DNA from 2 places in the Rahnella sp. BIGb0236 genome. Region 2 is predicted to be linked to the other one. Evidence: predicted binding sites of a transcription regulator. Region 2 holds the regulator's gene; the other holds the start of a gene.

Region 1 (6,455 bases), on a different contig from region 2:
CACGCGGTTTTTTTATTTCTGACAGACGCTACACCTCTTTTTCTACCAGAAGCGCTTCGAGTAAATCGAGATCATGCAGCAGTTTTTGCAGGGTCTCGTTACTGATTTTCTGCGTGGCGCGCAGGTGATACAGCTCACCCCGTTCGGCGCGCAGTGCGGTCAGACGGAAGCGACGCTCGAGGTTTTCCAGCTTCAGCGCGGTTTCCATATCATCGCGATTGGCCGTGCGTCGCCGCAGTGTGCCGATCACCCGCGAACTGATTTCCTTCAGCGTCTGTTCATCGATGTTTTCTTCCGTATCCGCCGCCAGACGCTCTTCCATCTTGTGCAGGCTTTCAATCGCCACTTCCGCCGCGATCGATTTCGCCATGCGCTCTTCTTCACGATAGGTTGTGCCATCGGCCACCACCACGCCCCGGAGCAGGAATGGCAAGGCAATCACCCCGGCAATCAGGGAGAACAGAATGACGCCGGTCGCCAGAAATACCAGCTGATAACGCGACGGGAACGCCGAACCGTCAGCGAGGAACAGCGGAATGGACAGCACACCGGCCAGGGTAATCGCCCCGCGTACACCGGCAAAAGACGCCACCCACAGCTCACGCGTACTGTAGCTGCCAAACAGCAGCGGTTTCTTTTTCAGGAAACGGTTGCTGAAATTCTTCATCACCCACAGCCAGACAAAACGCAGGATCAGCAGCGCAAAATAGATAATCCCGACGTCGGCAAACAGATGCCAGGTGACGATGGACGGATCGTGTGTCGCCTGATCAATTGAGTTTTCAAGGATGCCCGGCAGTTGCAGACCCAGCATGATGAACACCATGCCGTTGAACACAAACTCGAGCATCGCCCAGACGCTGTTCGCGCGCAGGCGCATCGCCAGCGGCGCATTACGGATAATGCCGGACTGGCTGATGGTCATACCGGCAGCCACCGCAGCCAGAATGCCCGACACGCCGATGTGTTCGGCAATCAGGTACGACGCGAACGGCAACAGCAGCAGGAAGACGATTTGCGTCGCCGGATCATCACCGCTCCAGCGGCTCATGATGCGCAGCGATTTACTGTACAGCCACGTCACCGCCACACCGGCCATCAGACCGCCGATCGCCACTTTGAGGAATTCCACCGTGGCACCGCCGACGGTGAAAATCATCGTGCCCATCGCCACGGCGATAGCAAACTTCAGGGAGACCAGGCCGGACGCATCGTTCATCAGCGCCTCACCTTCCAGCACGCCCATGATCGACTTCGGAATGCGGCCCTTGCCGACAATGCCGCCCAGTGCCACGGCATCGGTCGGTGAAAGCACCGCCGCCAGCGCGAACGCCGCCACCAGCGGGATATCCGGCACCATCATATAAATCAGATAGCCGATGCCGACGACGGTGAGTAACACCAGCACCAGCGCCAGCCCGAGAATTTCGCGCCCGTGGTGGAGGAATTCACGGGTCGGGGTTTTCCAGCCATCTGCAAACAGCAACGGCGGAATAAAGAGGACGAGAAACAGCTCAGGATCGAAATCCACATGCAAACCAAAATTCGGCCAGGCCAGCAAGGCCCCGACAGCAATCTGCATTAATGGAAGAGGAACCTGAAACGGCAACATTCTGGTGACGACACCGGAGAGCGACACCACCAGAATCAAAATCAGAATGGTAAAGAAGATTTCCATGCTTTCCTTAGACTCTTGTTTTTATGAATTTCAGCCAGACGCAGGTGAGTGAGTCCGGAGCGAACTAAGGAATAGTAGATCAAAAGGGGATGTGATTTAAATCAGTGCGTGCGGTTACATCAGAGAGGGTTTGCTCCTTACCCGTCTCAGGAGCCGGAATGAAGGCTTTTTCGTGCTCCTCCCCCTGCGAAGGGGGAGGCGGGAGGGGGTTTTAATGACAAAACTCATGCCAAAGCACACTTCAACCTGCTGATTCGTCATTAATACCCCACCCCAACCCTCCCCTTCGCAGGGGAGGGAGAAAGGCAGTTGGCATCAGATCGCCCATCCGCCCGCATAAAACACCACCAGCGCGACGGCGATAATCACCGTCCCGAGGTTAAGTTTGCGCCATTCGCCGGAGAAGATGCGGCCAATTACCAGCGCGCTGAAACCGAGCATGATGCCGGTGACGATATTACAGGTCAGCACGATAAATACCGCGCACAGTAACCCTGACATCGCATCCACGAAATCGCTGAAATCCAGTTTGGTAACGTTGCTGAGCATCAGCAGGCCGACGTACATCAGCGCAGGTGCGGTCGCGTAAGCCGGAACCAGATACGACAGCGGAGACAGGAACAGCATCAGCAGGAACAGCACGCCGACCACGGTTGCGGTCAGGCCGGTTTTGCCGCCCGCCGCTGTACCGGCGGCGGACTCGATGTACACCGCAGCGGGCGATGCACCGACCAGAGACGCGAAAATGCTGCTCACGGAGTCAGCGGTCAGGGCTTTACCGCCGCTGATGATCTGGCCGTTCTCATCCAGTAAGTTCGCCTGCCCGGCGACCGCACGGATGGTACCGGTGGCATCAAAGACCGCAGTCATCACCAGTGCCAGCACGCTTGGCAATACGGCGGCTTTCAGCGCGCCCATGATGTCGAGATCGAAAATCACGGATTTACCGTCCGCGCCCGCCAGAGAAGGCATCGCGAATAAACCCTGATATTTCACTGTCGGATCGAAAATCAGACCGATAATGGAAATGGCGATAATCACCAGCAGAATGCCGCCCGGCACGCGCAGTTTCTCCAGACCAAAAATCACGGCCAGACCGAGCAACGTCATCACTACCGGGAAAGAGGTGAAGGCGCCGAGGGCTACCGGTAAGCCATCCAGCGGGTTTTTCACCACCAGACCGACGCCGTTGGCGGCAATCAGCAGCAGGAACAGGCCGATACCGATGCCGGTACCGTGCGCAACGCCTGCTGGCAGGTTGCGCAAAATCCACGAACGGATACCGGTCACCGAGATAATGGTGAACAACACCCCCATCAGGAACACCGCGCCGAGCGCGACAGGCACGCTGATATGCTGGCCGAGTACCAGACTAAACGCGGTAAAGGCCGTCAGAGAAATGGCGCAACCGATCGCCAGAGGCAGATTCGCCCACAGCCCCATCAGCAGGGAGCCAAAACCGGCGACCAGACAGGTCGCGACAAACACCGCCGTTGGCGAGAAGCCCGCTTTGCCGAGCATTGAGGGCACCACAATGACCGAATACACCATCGCCAGAAACGTGGTTAAACCGGCGATCACTTCCTGACGGACATTACTGCCACGCGCACTGATTTTGAAAAAAGCATCAAGCGGGCCTTTTGGCGCAATTGCGCGGCCCGCCTGAGGTTGTTGACTCGACATGGAAAATCCTCTGAATGTCTTTACTGATTAGCCGGCGTGGTCATTATGAAACCGTTTCTGCACGTTCACTTCCATATTTGTCGCCTGACATCGCCGAAAACAGCGTCAGAACGGCAAGGCAAACGTTTAACTCGCATCGCGTGTGGCGGGACAAAAATTAACGCAAACGATTATCCGGCCTTTGGTACTCCCATTTCAACTCCGTTCGCCGACAATTTACCGTTGTCCGGTCAATAAAAACGCGGTTGTGGTGGAAATTTACCCGTTGAAGAAAAGTGAGACGCAAAAGGCAAAAAAGACAGGAAAGAAAAAATAACAGGAGATTTATTAAGGTTTATTTTTTCGACACGTTCATTGCATAAAAAACTGCCCGCCATGAACGTGTCGAAATATAAAAATGCAGAATGGGATTAACGCAAGATAGTAAACGGCCCGCCACTTTCCAGCGCCTTCTGATAGGCCGGACGCGCCGTTATATTCGCCAGCCAGGCATTGAGTCGCGGATATTTTCCCAAACCGGCGCGGGCATTGATCGCTTCTATCGGGAAACTCATCTGAATATCTGCCGCGCTGAACTGATAACCGGCGAAATAAGGATGCGTGGTCAGATGCTGTTCCAGATAATCCATGTGGGTATAAATCTGCTTATCCAGATAGTTTTTCTGTACGCCCTGCCCGATCGCGCCGGCGACCGGACGGATCAGCCACGGCATCGGCGGTTTGCCCAGACGGCTGAAAATCAGCTTCATCACCAGCAACGGCATCAGCGAACCTTCCGCATAATGCATCCAGTAACGGTATTGCTGACGTTCGGCAAAAGCGGCCGGTTTCAGCGTGCCCGCCTCATCGTACACTTCCTGCAGGTATTCAATGATGGCACCGGATTCCGCGAGGATCATGCCGCTGTCCTCCAGCACCGGTGATTTGCCCAGCGGATGGACTTTTTTCAGCGATTCCGGCGCCAGCATGGATTTTTTATCCCGCTGATAACGCTGGATTTCATAAGGGACGCCCAGCTCTTCGAGCATCCATAAGATTCGCTGTGATCGTGAATTATCCAAATGATGCACTGTTAACATAAAGGTATTCTGCCCCGTTTGATTTAATTATTTGTTAACTATAGACAACGCTTTCAAAACCCGTATCACAAATACATTAAAAACCCTGCTATTTATCGGGTTTATTTGCGCCAGAATCTTTTTATTTGATTAAAATCACTTACGGATTAATCTTAATTACATGAAAAAAATAATCGTAACTTCATTCGCCTTTAATAACTCTTAATGCCATTATCGCCGGATAAAAAATCAGCCCGTCGCTTTCGACTCTATGTTTGTGGAGCCTCACATGTTTTCCAGTAATTACAACAATGTGCTCGTTATGTTTTCGTTCATTGTTGCAATGCTTGCCTCTTATACCGCACTTGATATGGCTGGCCGGGTTGCCACCACGGAGGGAAGGGCTTCCCGACTTTGGTTAATTGGTGGCGCCATTGCAATGGGTATCGGTATCTGGTCGATGCATTTTATCGGCATGCTGGCCTTTAATTCTGCGATGCCAATGGGTTACGACCCGGTCATTACCCTGCTTTCCATGTTTATCGCCATCATTTCGTCAGCCTTTGCGCTGTGGCTGGTGTGTCTGCAGGAATTACCGGTCAGACGGTTACTGGCGGGGGCCTTGCTGATGGGCGGTGGCATTGCCGCGATGCATTACACCGGTATGTCGGCGATGCTGATGATGCCGCCGATTGTTTACGATTACCGCTGGGTCGCGTTATCGGTGGCGGTGGCGATTGTCGCCTCCGGTGCGGCGCTGTGGATGGCATTCCATTTACGTCAGCAGTCGCCTAACGTGCGCCTGTTGCGCATCAGCGCCGCAGTGGTGATGGGCACGGCCATTGTCGGCATGCATTACATCGGTATGGCCGCCGCCGAATTTCCGATGGACAGCCACAGCATGGCGGCATTCAGCGGCGTGGACAATAACTGGCTGGCGTTGCTGGTGATTGTGGTCACGCTGGCCATTCTGGCGATCACGCTGATCATTTCCATTCTGGATGGCCGTATGCAGGCCCGCACGTCGATTCTGGCATCGTCACTGGCGCAGGCCAACCGCGAGCTGACGCAACTGGCGCTGCATGACAATCTCACCCGGTTGCCGAACCGTCTGTTGCTGGAAGACCGTCTCAGTCAGGCGTTTCAGAAAGCCTCTCGCGGCGAATCACAGTTTGCGGTGTTGTTCCTCGATCTCGACGGATTTAAAGCCGTGAACGATGCTTTCGGCCATCACATCGGTGATCAGCTGCTGATTTCCGTTACCGAGCGCCTGAAATCTCAGCTGCGTGCGACGGATACACTGGCGCGACTGGGGGGCGATGAATTTGTGCTGCTGGTTGAGATCACCGAGCCGACCGACGCGTCGCAGCTGGCCGATAAACTGGTGCATCTGATTGCGCGTCCGTTCTATGTGTCCCGCTACGAACTGCTGGTGTCCGCCAGCGTGGGCATTGCGGTGTATCCGGGCGATGGCGAGAATGAGCGCGAGCTGATGCTCAATGCCGACGCCGCGATGTACCACACCAAGAATTCAGGCCGTAACGGACACAGTTTCTTCCAGCCGTCGATGAACGCCAATGCGCAGAACCAGTTGCAGATGCTCAATGATTTGCGTCTGGCGCTGGAACACCACGAATTGCGTCTGCACTATCAGCCAAAATTTATCGCGCCTTACGGGCCGGTCAGCGGTTTCGAGGCGCTGTTACGCTGGGAGCGCGACGGCAAAACCCTCAGCCCGGATGTGTTCCTGCCGCTGGCGGAAAAAACCGGTCTGATTATTCCCATCGGTGAATGGGTGCTGAACGAAGCCTGCCGCCAGTTGCGCGAATGGCATCTGCAGGGGCATACGCAATGGACGGTGGCGGTGAATTTATCCACGTTGCAGTTTGAGCAGACCAATCTGGTGGAAATGGTGATTGATACCATTGAGCGCCATCAGATCCCGCCTGAAATGCTGACGCTGGAAGTGACCGAAACCACCGCGATGCGCAATCCCGATGTGAGCGTGGAAATTCTGGAGCGTCTGACGCAATACG
Region 2 (11,547 bases):
GTGGGTTTTTGATCATGGAATCGAGCATTTGCGTCGCGGTGATGACCACTTTGCGCGCACGGTTACATTTCTCAATCATCATCTTCTGCGCGAAGATCACTTCTTCAACCGGGATTTCAACGCCCAGGTCGCCACGTGCAACCATGATACCGTCAGAAGCTTCGAGGATTTCGTCGAAGTTGTTCAGGCCTTCCTGGTTTTCGATTTTGGAGATGATCTGAATGTGCTCGCCACCGTGTGCTTTCAGGTGTTCGCGGATTTCCAGAACGTCCGAGCGTTTACGGATGAAAGAAGCCGCAACGAAATCAACGCCTTGTTCGCAACCGAAGATCAGGTCGCGCTTATCTTTTTCAGCCAACGCTGGCAGAGCGATAGAAACGCCTGGCAGGTTAACGCCTTTGTTTTCGCCCAGATCGCCATTGTTCAGCACTTTACAGGTCACTTCAGTTTCGGTGACGTTAGTCACTTCCATGCCGATCAGACCATCGTCCACCAGAATGGTGTTGCCGATTTTCAGGTCAGCGGCGAAGCCCTGATAAGTGACAGCAACACGTTCGGTGTTACCGATCACGCTTTGGTCAGTGGTAAAGGTATAAGTCTGGCCCGCAACCAGAGAAGCGTCTTTGCCGCCTTCCAGTTTCATGGTGCGGATTTCAGGACCTTTGGTGTCCAGCAGAATTGCCGCTTTGTGACCGGTCTTCGCCATCACGTTGCGGATATTTTGAATGCGCTGACCGTGCTCTTCATAATCACCGTGGGAGAAGTTCAGACGCATAACGTTCATGCCTGCATCAAGCAGTTTGGTCAGCATTTCTTCGGATTCGGTTTTCGGGCCGATGGTACAAACAATTTTGGTCTTTTTCATGACGATTTTATCTACAAGTTGTGATGGATTGGAAAAGTGTTTGCCTGACAGCATGGCTGCCCGCGCGGAATTGGGGTGTTGCCTGGTTGAATCAAATCATTACTAAGCGTAGAAGACTGTGAAAGGAATGGTGTAGTAAGTTCAGCCAAAGCATAGCGATTTGTGCGATTTATCATCGCTACTGGAGTGGTCACGCTTTTATAAGTGCGATATCGACAGATCAAGGGGCTGAAACCATTCAATCGAAGAGACGATGCGTATTATAGAGGGGATCAGGTTGGGAAACCAAATAAAAAACGTGATGCGGCGCAAGCTTAGCGCAGATTTCGGAACGTTGTTTTGAAATTATCCAATGCGGGCAGGGGAGAAAGCACAGGCGATAACGCTTTGTTCACGCAACTTTCAAAAATGACACATACGGGAAATAATCTTAAAAAAATACAAACGGATGACTTAACGTAAATTCAAAAGGTCATGAGAAATCTGTCAGGAAATGTTCAGGGTGTTTTGAGGGAGTGTGTTGCAAGAGGAGAGTTTGGGAAGTTGCTTTGGTGCGTCCGAGTGGACTCGAACCACCGACCCCCACCATGTCAAGGTGGTGCTCTAACCAACTGAGCTACGGACGCACAATATGCAACGGTACTGCTAAGAAAGATGGTGCGTCCGAGTGGACTCGAACCACCGACCCCCACCATGTCAAGGTGGTGCTCTAACCAACTGAGCTACGGACGCATCGTTTTTCTTTTTCGTCAGCCAGTGTTGGCGACGGGGACGAATATTAACGACCTCTCTGAATACTGGCAAGGGAAAAAAGACATTTTCCTGTCATATTGTGCGTGACTGCCGAGCTTATGTGCATTGCGTTGTTTTTTTAGGCATAACAGCCAGCGTACTGGCTGAAAATTCCGCGCACCGGGACATACATTCACGGCCCGCGGAAAGCGGAAGGGGATCAGCGGCCCGCTTTTTGCAAAATGGTATAAGAGGGCTGTTTCTGCAACCAGCGCATCCGTAACGTCATCATCAACGCGGCGAAGGACAGGCCCAGAATAAATCCGCACCAGAAACCGCTCGGCCCCATACGTGGCACCAGAAAATCGGTCAGACCGAGGGTATATCCCACCGGCAGGCCCAGCACCCAGTAGGCGACAAAGGTAATATAGAAGATTGAACGTGTGTCTTTATAGCCGCGCAACACGCCGCTGCCGATAACCTGTACCGCATCTGAAATCTGGAACAGCGCCGCAAAGATTAAAAGATGCGACGCCAGCGTCACCACTTCCGGGCTGTCATTATAAAGAGAAGCAATGTCCTCGCGGAAAATGATGGCCGTCAGACTGGTGCAACAGGCCATCATAATGCCCGTGCAGATACTGGTATAAGCAGCCACTTTTGCGCCCTCGACGGAGGATTCACCCAGCCGTGAGCCTACCCGGATGGTGGCAGCAACCCCCAGCGATAAGGGGATCACAAACATCAGCGAACCGACATTCAGGGCGATCTGGTGGCTGGCAACCGCCACGATACCCAGCGGGGAGACCAGCAGGGCAACGATCGCAAATAGCGTCACTTCGAAAAATAAGGCCAGCGCAATCGGCATGCCTAACTGGATCAGGCGGCGCAGCGTCGGCCAGTCAGGTTTAGCAAAGCGCGAATGTGGCTGAGTATCACGCAGGGCGCGATTGTGGCGCACATAAATGCGCATCATAAAGAACATCACCCAATACACCGTGCCGGTTGCCACGCCGCAGCCCACACCGCCGAGCGCGGGCGCACCAAATTTCCCGTAAATGAAAATGTAGTTAACAGGAATATTGACCAGCAGGCCGATAAAGCCGAAGACCATGCCCGGCTTAGTTTTGGACAACCCTTCACACTGATCGCGCAGCACCTGGAAAAACAGATAGCCCGGCGCGCCCCACATGATGGCGTGCAGATAGCCGACGGCTTTCGCTTTCAGCTCAGGATCAATATTGTGCATCAGGTCGAGAATATGGTTGCTCTGATACAACACCGCGATGACCAGAACGGAGACGCCGGAAGCCAGCCAGAAACCCTGCTGGACCTGATGACCTATTTTGTCGCGGCGGCCTGCGCCATTGAGATGTGCAATGGTTGGCGTCAGCGACAATAATAAGCCGTGACCGAATAAAATCGCGGGCAACCAGATGGAGGTCCCGACGGCGACGGCAGCCATGTCCGTTGCGCTGACGGAGCCGGCCATTATAGTGTCCACCACACCCATGGAGGTTTGAGCGATTTGCGCAAGGATGACCGGGATGGCAAGCGCTAATAACACCCGCGCTTCTGCAAGGTACTTCTGCACAGATACACCTTTTTTGTTGATTATATTGAATAAAAAAAGCCACAAGACGCGGCATTGAACAGAGAAAAATAGTCCGAAGATTGTACATCGTCGGTATTTTTAAGCAAACAAAGCTGTTAACAGCCGGTTAAATAATGAAATTGAAGCGGACGGTGCTATTTCTTACCGCAGAGAATTGGCTTTCAATTAATTCTGCGGCAAACTGGCGGAAGTGACGTTTTAATACAACAGATTCAAACATTGAGGAAAAGGCTATGTTTACCGGAATTGTACAGGGAACCGGAACGGTAGTGTCTGTCGACGAGAAACCCAATTTCCGTACCCATGTTGTTCGTTTACCTGAAGATATGCTGGATAACCTGCAACTTGGTGCGTCGGTTGCGCACAACGGGTGCTGTCTGACGGTGACTGAAGTCAACGGCGATCTGGTCAGTTTTGACCTGATGAAAGAAACCCTGCGCCTGACCAATCTCGGTGATCTGAAAGAGGGTGACCAGGTTAATCTGGAACGCGCCGCGCGCTTTAATGACGAAATTGGCGGACATTTAATGTCTGGTCATATTATTTGTACTGCGGAAGTCGCAAAAATTCTGACATCAGAAAATAACCGTCAGATCTGGTTCCGTATGCCACATGAAGATTTGATGAAATATGTATTACATAAAGGGTATATCGGCATTGATGGTATTAGTCTCACCATCGGTGAAGTGACCCGTACCCGTTTCTGTGTGCATCTGATTCCGGAAACGCTTCAGCGTACAACGCTGGGTACCAAGCGTCTGGGCGACAAGATTAATATCGAAATCGATCCGCAAACACAGGCGATCGTCGATACCGTCGAGCGCGTCTTAGCCAGCCGCGAAGCAGCGATGGCAACGGCACAGGCGATGATCGATAAAGCCGAATAAGCCGGATAGTGCCTTTTCAGGTGATTTACAGACACAAAAAAACCGGACGTTGAATGTCCGGTTTTTTTTGGTCACGTCATACTGCCATTAACGCGGAACGCGCATCCCGCCATCAACCCCTTCAGGGCTGAAGACCACCTGCCACAACTGAATGTCACGGGCTCTGAACGCACCCGCACAAGCATTGAGGTAGTAAGTAAACATGCGGTGGAAACGATCCCCATATTTTTCTGCCAGTTCCGGCCAGTATTTCTGGAAACGTTCATGCCACGCCATCAGCGTACGATCATAATCCGCACCAATGTTGTGCCAGTCTTCCATTACGAACAATGATTCACTGGTTTGCGCAATTTGCTGAACAGACGGCAGACAACCGTTCGGGAAGATGTATTTATCAATCCACGGGTCGACGTTCAGATCTGTTTTATTAGAACCGATGGTGTGCAGCAGGAAAATGCCGTCAAGTTTGATATTGCGTTTGGCGACATTAAAGTAGGTCTGATAATTTTTCGGACCCACATGTTCGAACATCCCGACAGAGACAATGCGGTCAAACTGATCGTTGAGGTCACGGTAATCCTGCAACAGGATGGTGACATCCAGACCTTCGCAGCGTTTCTGGGCGAGTTTTTGTTGTTCAGCGGAAATCGTAACACCCACGACGCTCACGCCATAATGCCGGGCAGCATACTCGGATAATCCACCCCAGCCGCAACCGATGTCCAGCAAGCGCAGGCCCGGTTTTAATTGCAGCTTATCGCAGATCATTTTGAGTTTTGCTTCCTGCGCTTCTTCAAGCGTAGTGGCATCCTTCCAGTAACCACAGGAATATTGCATATAAGGATCGAGCATCAGGCTGAATAAATCATTGCCCAGATCATAATGCTCTTTGCCGACAATCCATGCCCGTTTGCGTGATTGCAAATTGGTCAGGCGTGCCGCCGCGATACGCAAGGTATCTTTAAAATGGTGGGGGAGTTTATTTTCCAAACCGGCACGAAGAACGCGCTGAAAAAAGATATCCAGACGATCGCATTCCCACCAACCGTCCATATAACTTTCGCCGAGGCCCAGAGAACCTTCCTGTAAAACACGCTTAAAGAAGTCAGTGTTTTTTACTTTAAGGTCGAAAGGACGATTACCATTTACCTGAATATCTGCCATCGCCAGCATTTCACTGGCGATGCGGTACCACTGATTGTCCTGAATGCTTTGGTCTTCTATACACGATGAACTCATAGCTTCTCCATCACTTTCTCTTCTGACTTATTAACCTGCCGGGAAAAGCAAAGGCTATTTTTGCAGGTCTTTATGAGAACAGACGACTCAGCGCCTCGTCCAATATCCGACACCAACAGAGGAAATTAGAAGAACACCTGCGCGCCGGGGGCGTGCAGGGAAATCGTCCTTGAAAAACGCACTATAAAAAATAGTGTGACGCTGTCCGCGCGTCGGGCTTAAGTATGTAATAAAAGTTTTGTAAAAATGCTATTTTATTGGGTTTTGTTGAGTATAGGCTCGCAGGCAGGCATTCTCAATAGTTAATCGTCGCAAATGAAAATGTCCGTTAAGTGATTGTTACTTAAGGTCATTATCACCCTTAATTCACCTGCCCGCGCTGAGCTTCCTGCCCGGATTTCTGTTTCACATCCTGAGTGCTTTCTGGTCGCAGTGACAGCCACCGGCCCAAAACCACCAACAATAGTGTAGACAGCATGATTGTGACTGTCGCCATTAATGGTTGCACAATAAATGCGGAAACCAGCAGACTGGCGAGGAAACACAGCCCCAGTTGCAGGGTATTCTGCAACGCCGCCGCTTTCCCTGTATTAGCAGGAAATGGCATTAAGGCATTTGCGACAACAATTGGATAGATTGCACCATTCACCAGAGCCATTAAACAGAACGGGATCAACAGGCTGATCAGTCCGGCATGGGTGAACATCCCGATACAGAACAGGCTCACCATACTCACCGCATAACCCGCCAGTAACCACGGCAAAATCCGGTTTCCGTCCAGCTTACTGATCAGAACGCGACAGCCGAAACCGCCCAGCAGGAACGCGATGGTCTGCGGAACATAACTCAGGCCAATGGCACCAGGGGAATAGCCCATGTCGCTTAAAATAAACGGTGAACCGGTCAGCCACGCGAAGAAACCAGCGGAACAGGCGGAGTAAATCATGACGTTACCGCTGTAAACCCGTGATTTAAGCAAGGTGCCAAAGCCCGCTTTATCGGCTTTGGCCTGTGGCGCAGGTTTGTTTTCGCGCAATGTCAGCGTGGTGATCAACAGAACAACAGCCACGACGGTCAGCAGGGCAAAGATCGCTTCCCAGTCAAAATGATTCAGCACCCATGCGCCGAGCAACGGGGCGAGGGCTGGGGAGAGCGCCACCAGCGGCATAATGCTGGCGAAGGTTTTTTTAGCCACATCCGCCGGGAAACGGTCAACGACGATGGCCTGCCAGGTGACGGCTGCCGCACAAACGCCCATTGCCTGCAGGAACCGCAAGGCCAGCAGGGCGCGCACGTTTTCAACCCACAACACACCCAGACAACCCACTGCAAACAGTGTCAGGCCAATGAGCAATACCGGTTTACGGCCGATGCGATCGGACAGCGGCCCCCACAACAACTGGCCGATGGCAAAGCCGCCGAGAAAAATACTCAGGCTGGCGCTGATCATGCCCGGACTGGTTGTCAGACTGGTTTGCATGGCGCTGAAGGCAGGAAGGTACATGTCGGTGGCTAAAAAGCCGAGCATGCTCAGTCCCGCGAGATAGAGCATAAATCCAAAGGAGGGTTTCATTATTGTCTCGTTAATGTCGTGATTGCAGGTGATTTGACGCAGATTACGTACCGGAGGCGGAGTTTAACGCTTTGATAACAGCGTTGTGAAACGCTAATATTTGCACTCTGCTATCAAAAAAGTTGAAGGCTAAAATATGTGGTCAGAATACGCTCTTGATGTGGTGGATGCGGTGGCAAGAACGGGCAGCTTTAGTGCCGCGGCGCAGGATTTACACCGCGTGCCTTCTGCCATCAGCTACACCGTCCGGCAGCTTGAACAATGGCTGGCAGTGCCGTTATTTGAACGCCGTCATCGTGACGTGGTGCTGACGCCTGCGGGCAAGGTTTTTGTCGATGAAGCCCGCATTCTGACAAAAAAAATGATAGCCACCCGTCGCCAGTGTCAGCAGGTCGCTAACGGCTGGCGCGGCGAACTACGCGTGGCGGTAGACCGGATTGTTAAACCCGCGCGGACGCGAAGGCTGGTACTCGATTTTTACCGCCATTTTCCCGATACGGAACTGATCATCCACTCGGAAGTGTTTAACGGTGTCTGGGATGCGCTGGTGGACGGAAGGGCGGATGTGGCTATCGGTGCCACGAGAGCCATACCGGTGGGTGGCCGGTTTAATTTTCGCGACATGGGATTCATGGACTGGCACTGCGTGGTCAGCCCCCAACATCCGCTGGCGCAGTTGTCCGGTTCGCTCAGGGATGACCAGCTGCGGCCTTATCCGGCGCTCTGTCTGGAAGACACCTCCCGCACATTGCCCAAACGCGATACCTGGACGCTCGACAACCAGCGACGTCTGGTGGTGCCTGACTGGACCTGTGCGCTGGAATGCCTGACAGAAGGATTATGTGTCGGCATGATGCCGGTTCATCGCGTCATCCCGTGGATAGAACAGAATAAATTGCAGGTGCTGACACTGGAAAATCGTTTCCCCGACAGCCCGTGTTGTCTGACGTGGGACCAGAGCAATCCGTCGCCGTCACTGGCGTGGTTACTGGACTATATGGGCGATACAGAAACGATGAATGAGGAATGGTTGCGGGATTAGCAAAAAAAAACGCCTGCACAGGCAGGCGTAGTTACACAATTAACGGCGGTAGTCGCGATACGGACCGTCGGCCACGGAACGGCGTTCAACCAGTTTCGGATGCACTTCGATGGTCTGCGATTCTTCGCGCTTACTGACAATTCTGTCCAGCAACATGGTAAAAGCCATTTCGCCCAGACGCTCTTTAGGCTGATGAACCGTGGTCAGCGCCGGTGAGAAATAGCGGGCATTACGCACATTGTCATAGCCGATCACAGAGATATCCTGCGGAACCCGCAGGCCAAGCTCATCGGCAGCACAAATGGCGCCCATCGCCATCACGTCACCGCCACAGAACACCGCAGTAGGGCGGCTTTTCTGCATCAGGATTTTATGCATCGCCTGATAGCCGGATTCCGGTTCAAAATCGCCCTGAACGACCCATTCATCACGCAGAGGAATATTGGCTTCGGTCAGTGCCTTCACAAAACCCTGGAAACGACCGCCGCCGGTATTACGCGCCAGTTGCCCCGGGATCACACCAATATCACGATGACCGCGTTCAATCAGATAACGACCGGCCATGTAGCCGCCCTCGAAAGCATTATCAATAATGCTGTCGGTGAAGTTTTTGCGCGCCTCGCCCCAGTCCATGACGACCATCGGGATTGAGCGGTACTCCTCCAGCATATTAAGCAGTTCGTCGGGATATTCCGCGCACATCACCAGCAAGCCATCGACGCGTTTTTGCGCCAGCATCTGCAGGTAAGCCTGTTGTTTCTCCAGATTGTTGTGCGAGTTACACAAAATCAGCGTGTAGCCTTTGGAGAAGCAGCTGTTTTCGACGGCTTCAATCACTTCGGCGAAATAGGGCGCTTCACTGGAGGTGGCCAGCAGACCGATCGTTTTGGTGTTATTAACCTTCAGGCTGCGCGCCACGGCGCTTGGCGAATAGTGTAAGTCCTTGATGGCAAGGAGAACCGCAGCTTTAGTTTCTTCGGCGACGAAACGTGTTTTATTGATGACGTGCGACACGGTTGTAGTGGAAACGCCAGCGCGCTTTGCGACATCTTTAATCGTTGCCATGTAAACAATGACTCCTGAACTCACGTGTTTCAGCACGTTAGCATTATGTTAATCGTTTGCTTGCGTGGATTTAACTGCTGACTTCTAAAAGGGCAGTGAAATCGTTGGGTGGATTCTTCAGAATGAGGCGTGAAATGCTCTCGGGTGAAATCGACCGGCACACAGGCGTGGTAACCGACAATTTTCTCTTATAATGCAGGAAAGTGGAAGCAAAATTCTCATGACAGCATTGTCATTCAGCACAAGATTTTAAATGTGAATTATGAGAAAATGCGTTGGCACACATTTAGTGTGGCTTAAAAAATGCCACAACTTGATCCGAAAGGGGGTTTGATGGACAGCAACCTGAAATTATCGTTGATCACCACGGTATGCGCTTTGCTTATGATTATCGCTTTCAGCTTTACTGCGGTAATGAACTGATTTTATAAGCGATCCGCAATAAAAAAGGGCGATCCCGGTAACAGGTATCGCCCTTTTCAATGTGATGCAGTCACCTTATCCGCCGACATTCTTCCCTGCAGAAACTCTTCGTTAAATGCTATTCATTGGCTGATTAGCGAAACTTCAGACTTAACGAATTGTTTATTATCGGATCGTTTTCGGGGTCATTACCCGACGTGCGCCCACATAGTGATCTTGCCAGTAATCATCGCCCAGTGAGGTGATTTTAATGTCTTCACCGGTTCTTGGCGACTGGATGAATTTGCCATTACCGACATAAACACCCACATGGTCTGCTGCGCCGCGATTATTAATTCTGAAAAACACCAGATCGCCGCTTTCCAGTTCACCGCGTTTGACCGGTGCCGCATCGCGCAGATGGTACATTTCATTCGCTGTGCGTGGCATCTTAATGCGAATCAAATCTTTGTAGGCATAATAGACTAAGCCACTGCAATCAAAACCGGTGTTGGGAGAGGTGCCGCCCCAGCGATACGGTTTGCCGACCTGGTGCATCAGCTTGGTCATCGCCGTTTGCTGTGCGTGCTGATAACGTTTTTTGTGTGTCGCGCTCAGCGTAATCGGTTTGCTGTCTTCTTCGCGGAGCTTCTTGCCCTTGCGGTGGCGGCCATAAGCGTCTTTCTTACTGACCTTTGCGCTACTGTTCTTTGCCAGTGCGCGGGTTTTGGTTTGTTTCTCGGTCTTGCTCTCGGCCCGCGTGGTCCTGAGGGTCTTTTCTTTTTTACTCTCAGCCCGGGTCGTTTTTACGCTTTTATCAGAAGTGGCCTTTCGTTTAACCAGTTCAGTACTTTTTACTTTCTTCTTCGAATTCTTGTCCTGTGTTTTTTGTTCTGTTACCGGCGCGATTTTTGATTTTTTATTGGTTTTGGCGGCGGCGGTCTTTCGCTTTCGGCGTTCTTCAGGGGCGGCCTGATTAACATGGCTCTTTCGCTGATCGGCAGAGACGCGCGTCTGTGGCGATGCATGGGCGATATTGAGGAAAAGCTGGGTAAAGAGCAGCACAAAAAGCGTGAACAGTAAGCGCATAGCTTCGTTACCATGAGTGGTAGGGTTAAACATCAGGGTTGTCAGAGTATTGCCTAAAAGAACCCGACAAAAAAGCACGAATTGACTCGATTCTAGATCATATTGTGAGAAAAAGTTAATAGCTTTTTTTATGTCGAAATAACCGCCATTTTTAGTCAATAAAATAACCATTTTTCATCAGGTTAATATTTGAGTTAAAGAATGGGATTTTGCAAATCTGACATTATCGTTGAACGCCAAAAATGTTATTCTCGATGAATCTTTAAATATGTGAACCTGAACCCAGGCGCCGAAAATTGTTTAATAAAATGCCAGTATTGAGAAAGACCCCACAAAAAATGGCGTTTTTATCTGGTGGCAGCCATCGTTACAATAGAAGGCATTGTGTTTGCGCACCGTCTTTGTGTGCTGCGCGTGAAGAGTAATGACCGTGACAGCCTGTACCGGCTTGAGGAAGCAAGAAATGACCACTCCAACGATTGAAAAGATTCAGAAGCAAGTTTCTGAAAACCCGATTCTGCTGTACATGAAAGGTTCTCCAAAACTGCCAAGCTGCGGTTTCTCCGCCCAGGCCGTTCAGGCGCTTTCCGCTTGTGGCGAACGTTTCGCTTACGTTGATATCCTGCAGAACCCGGATATCCGCGCTGAGATGCCTAAGTTTGCTAACTGGCCAACCTTCCCGCAGTTGTGGGTTGATGGTGAACTGGTTGGCGGTTGTGACATCGTGGTTGAGATGTTCCAGCGCGGCGAACTGCAACAGCTGATCAAAGAAACGGCTGAGAAATACAAATCTTCTGAAGAGTAATGTCTGAGAAGAGCCGGTCTTGTGGCTGGCGAATAAAAAGAGCGACATCATGTCGCTCTTTTTTTGTCTGCTATCCGCACTCAATCCGCTATTGCTGATTTTCTTCCGGTGCCGTTTCGGCTTCGTCTGCGGTCATCGCCAGCGGCCAGCCGCCCAGGCGTTTCCAGCGGTTTACCAGCTCACAAAACAGTTCTGCGGTGCGTTCGGTGTCATATAACGCGGAATGCGCCTGA

The links. The regulator PurR, encoded in region 2, represses purine synthesis genes. The targets are predictions, from matches to a motif close to CANGCAAACGTTTGCNTG.
Region 1: a site for PurR is predicted at 3,477-3,494, ahead of EDF78_RS18640 (NCS2 family permease). Genes of this name have one in related genera too.

Annotation. Positions count from the first base shown of each region.
Region 1 is NZ_SOAO01000010.1:93,981-100,435, forward strand. It holds gene EDF78_RS18635 (Na+/H+ antiporter) at 29-1,678, opposite strand; gene EDF78_RS18640 (NCS2 family permease) at 1,994-3,361, opposite strand; gene EDF78_RS18645 (glutathione S-transferase) at 3,772-4,440, opposite strand; gene EDF78_RS18650 (bifunctional diguanylate cyclase/phosphodiesterase) at 4,709-6,455, shown strand, end outside.
Region 2 is NZ_SOAO01000008.1:165,225-176,771, reverse strand. It holds gene pykF (pyruvate kinase PykF) at 1-865, opposite strand, end outside; tRNA gene EDF78_RS17150 (tRNA-Val) at 1,415-1,491, opposite strand; tRNA gene EDF78_RS17145 (tRNA-Val) at 1,521-1,597, opposite strand; gene EDF78_RS17140 (MATE family efflux transporter) at 1,818-3,191, opposite strand; gene EDF78_RS17135 (riboflavin synthase subunit alpha) at 3,446-4,099, shown strand; gene cfa (cyclopropane fatty acyl phospholipid synthase) at 4,187-5,338, opposite strand; gene punC (purine nucleoside transporter PunC) at 5,700-6,911, opposite strand; gene punR (DNA-binding transcriptional activator PunR) at 7,048-7,953, shown strand; gene purR (HTH-type transcriptional repressor PurR) at 7,993-9,018, opposite strand; gene EDF78_RS17105 (C40 family peptidase) at 9,607-10,509, opposite strand; gene EDF78_RS25985 (hypothetical protein) at 10,864-10,992, shown strand; gene EDF78_RS17100 (Grx4 family monothiol glutaredoxin) at 10,973-11,314, shown strand; gene rnt (ribonuclease T) at 11,403-11,547, opposite strand, start outside.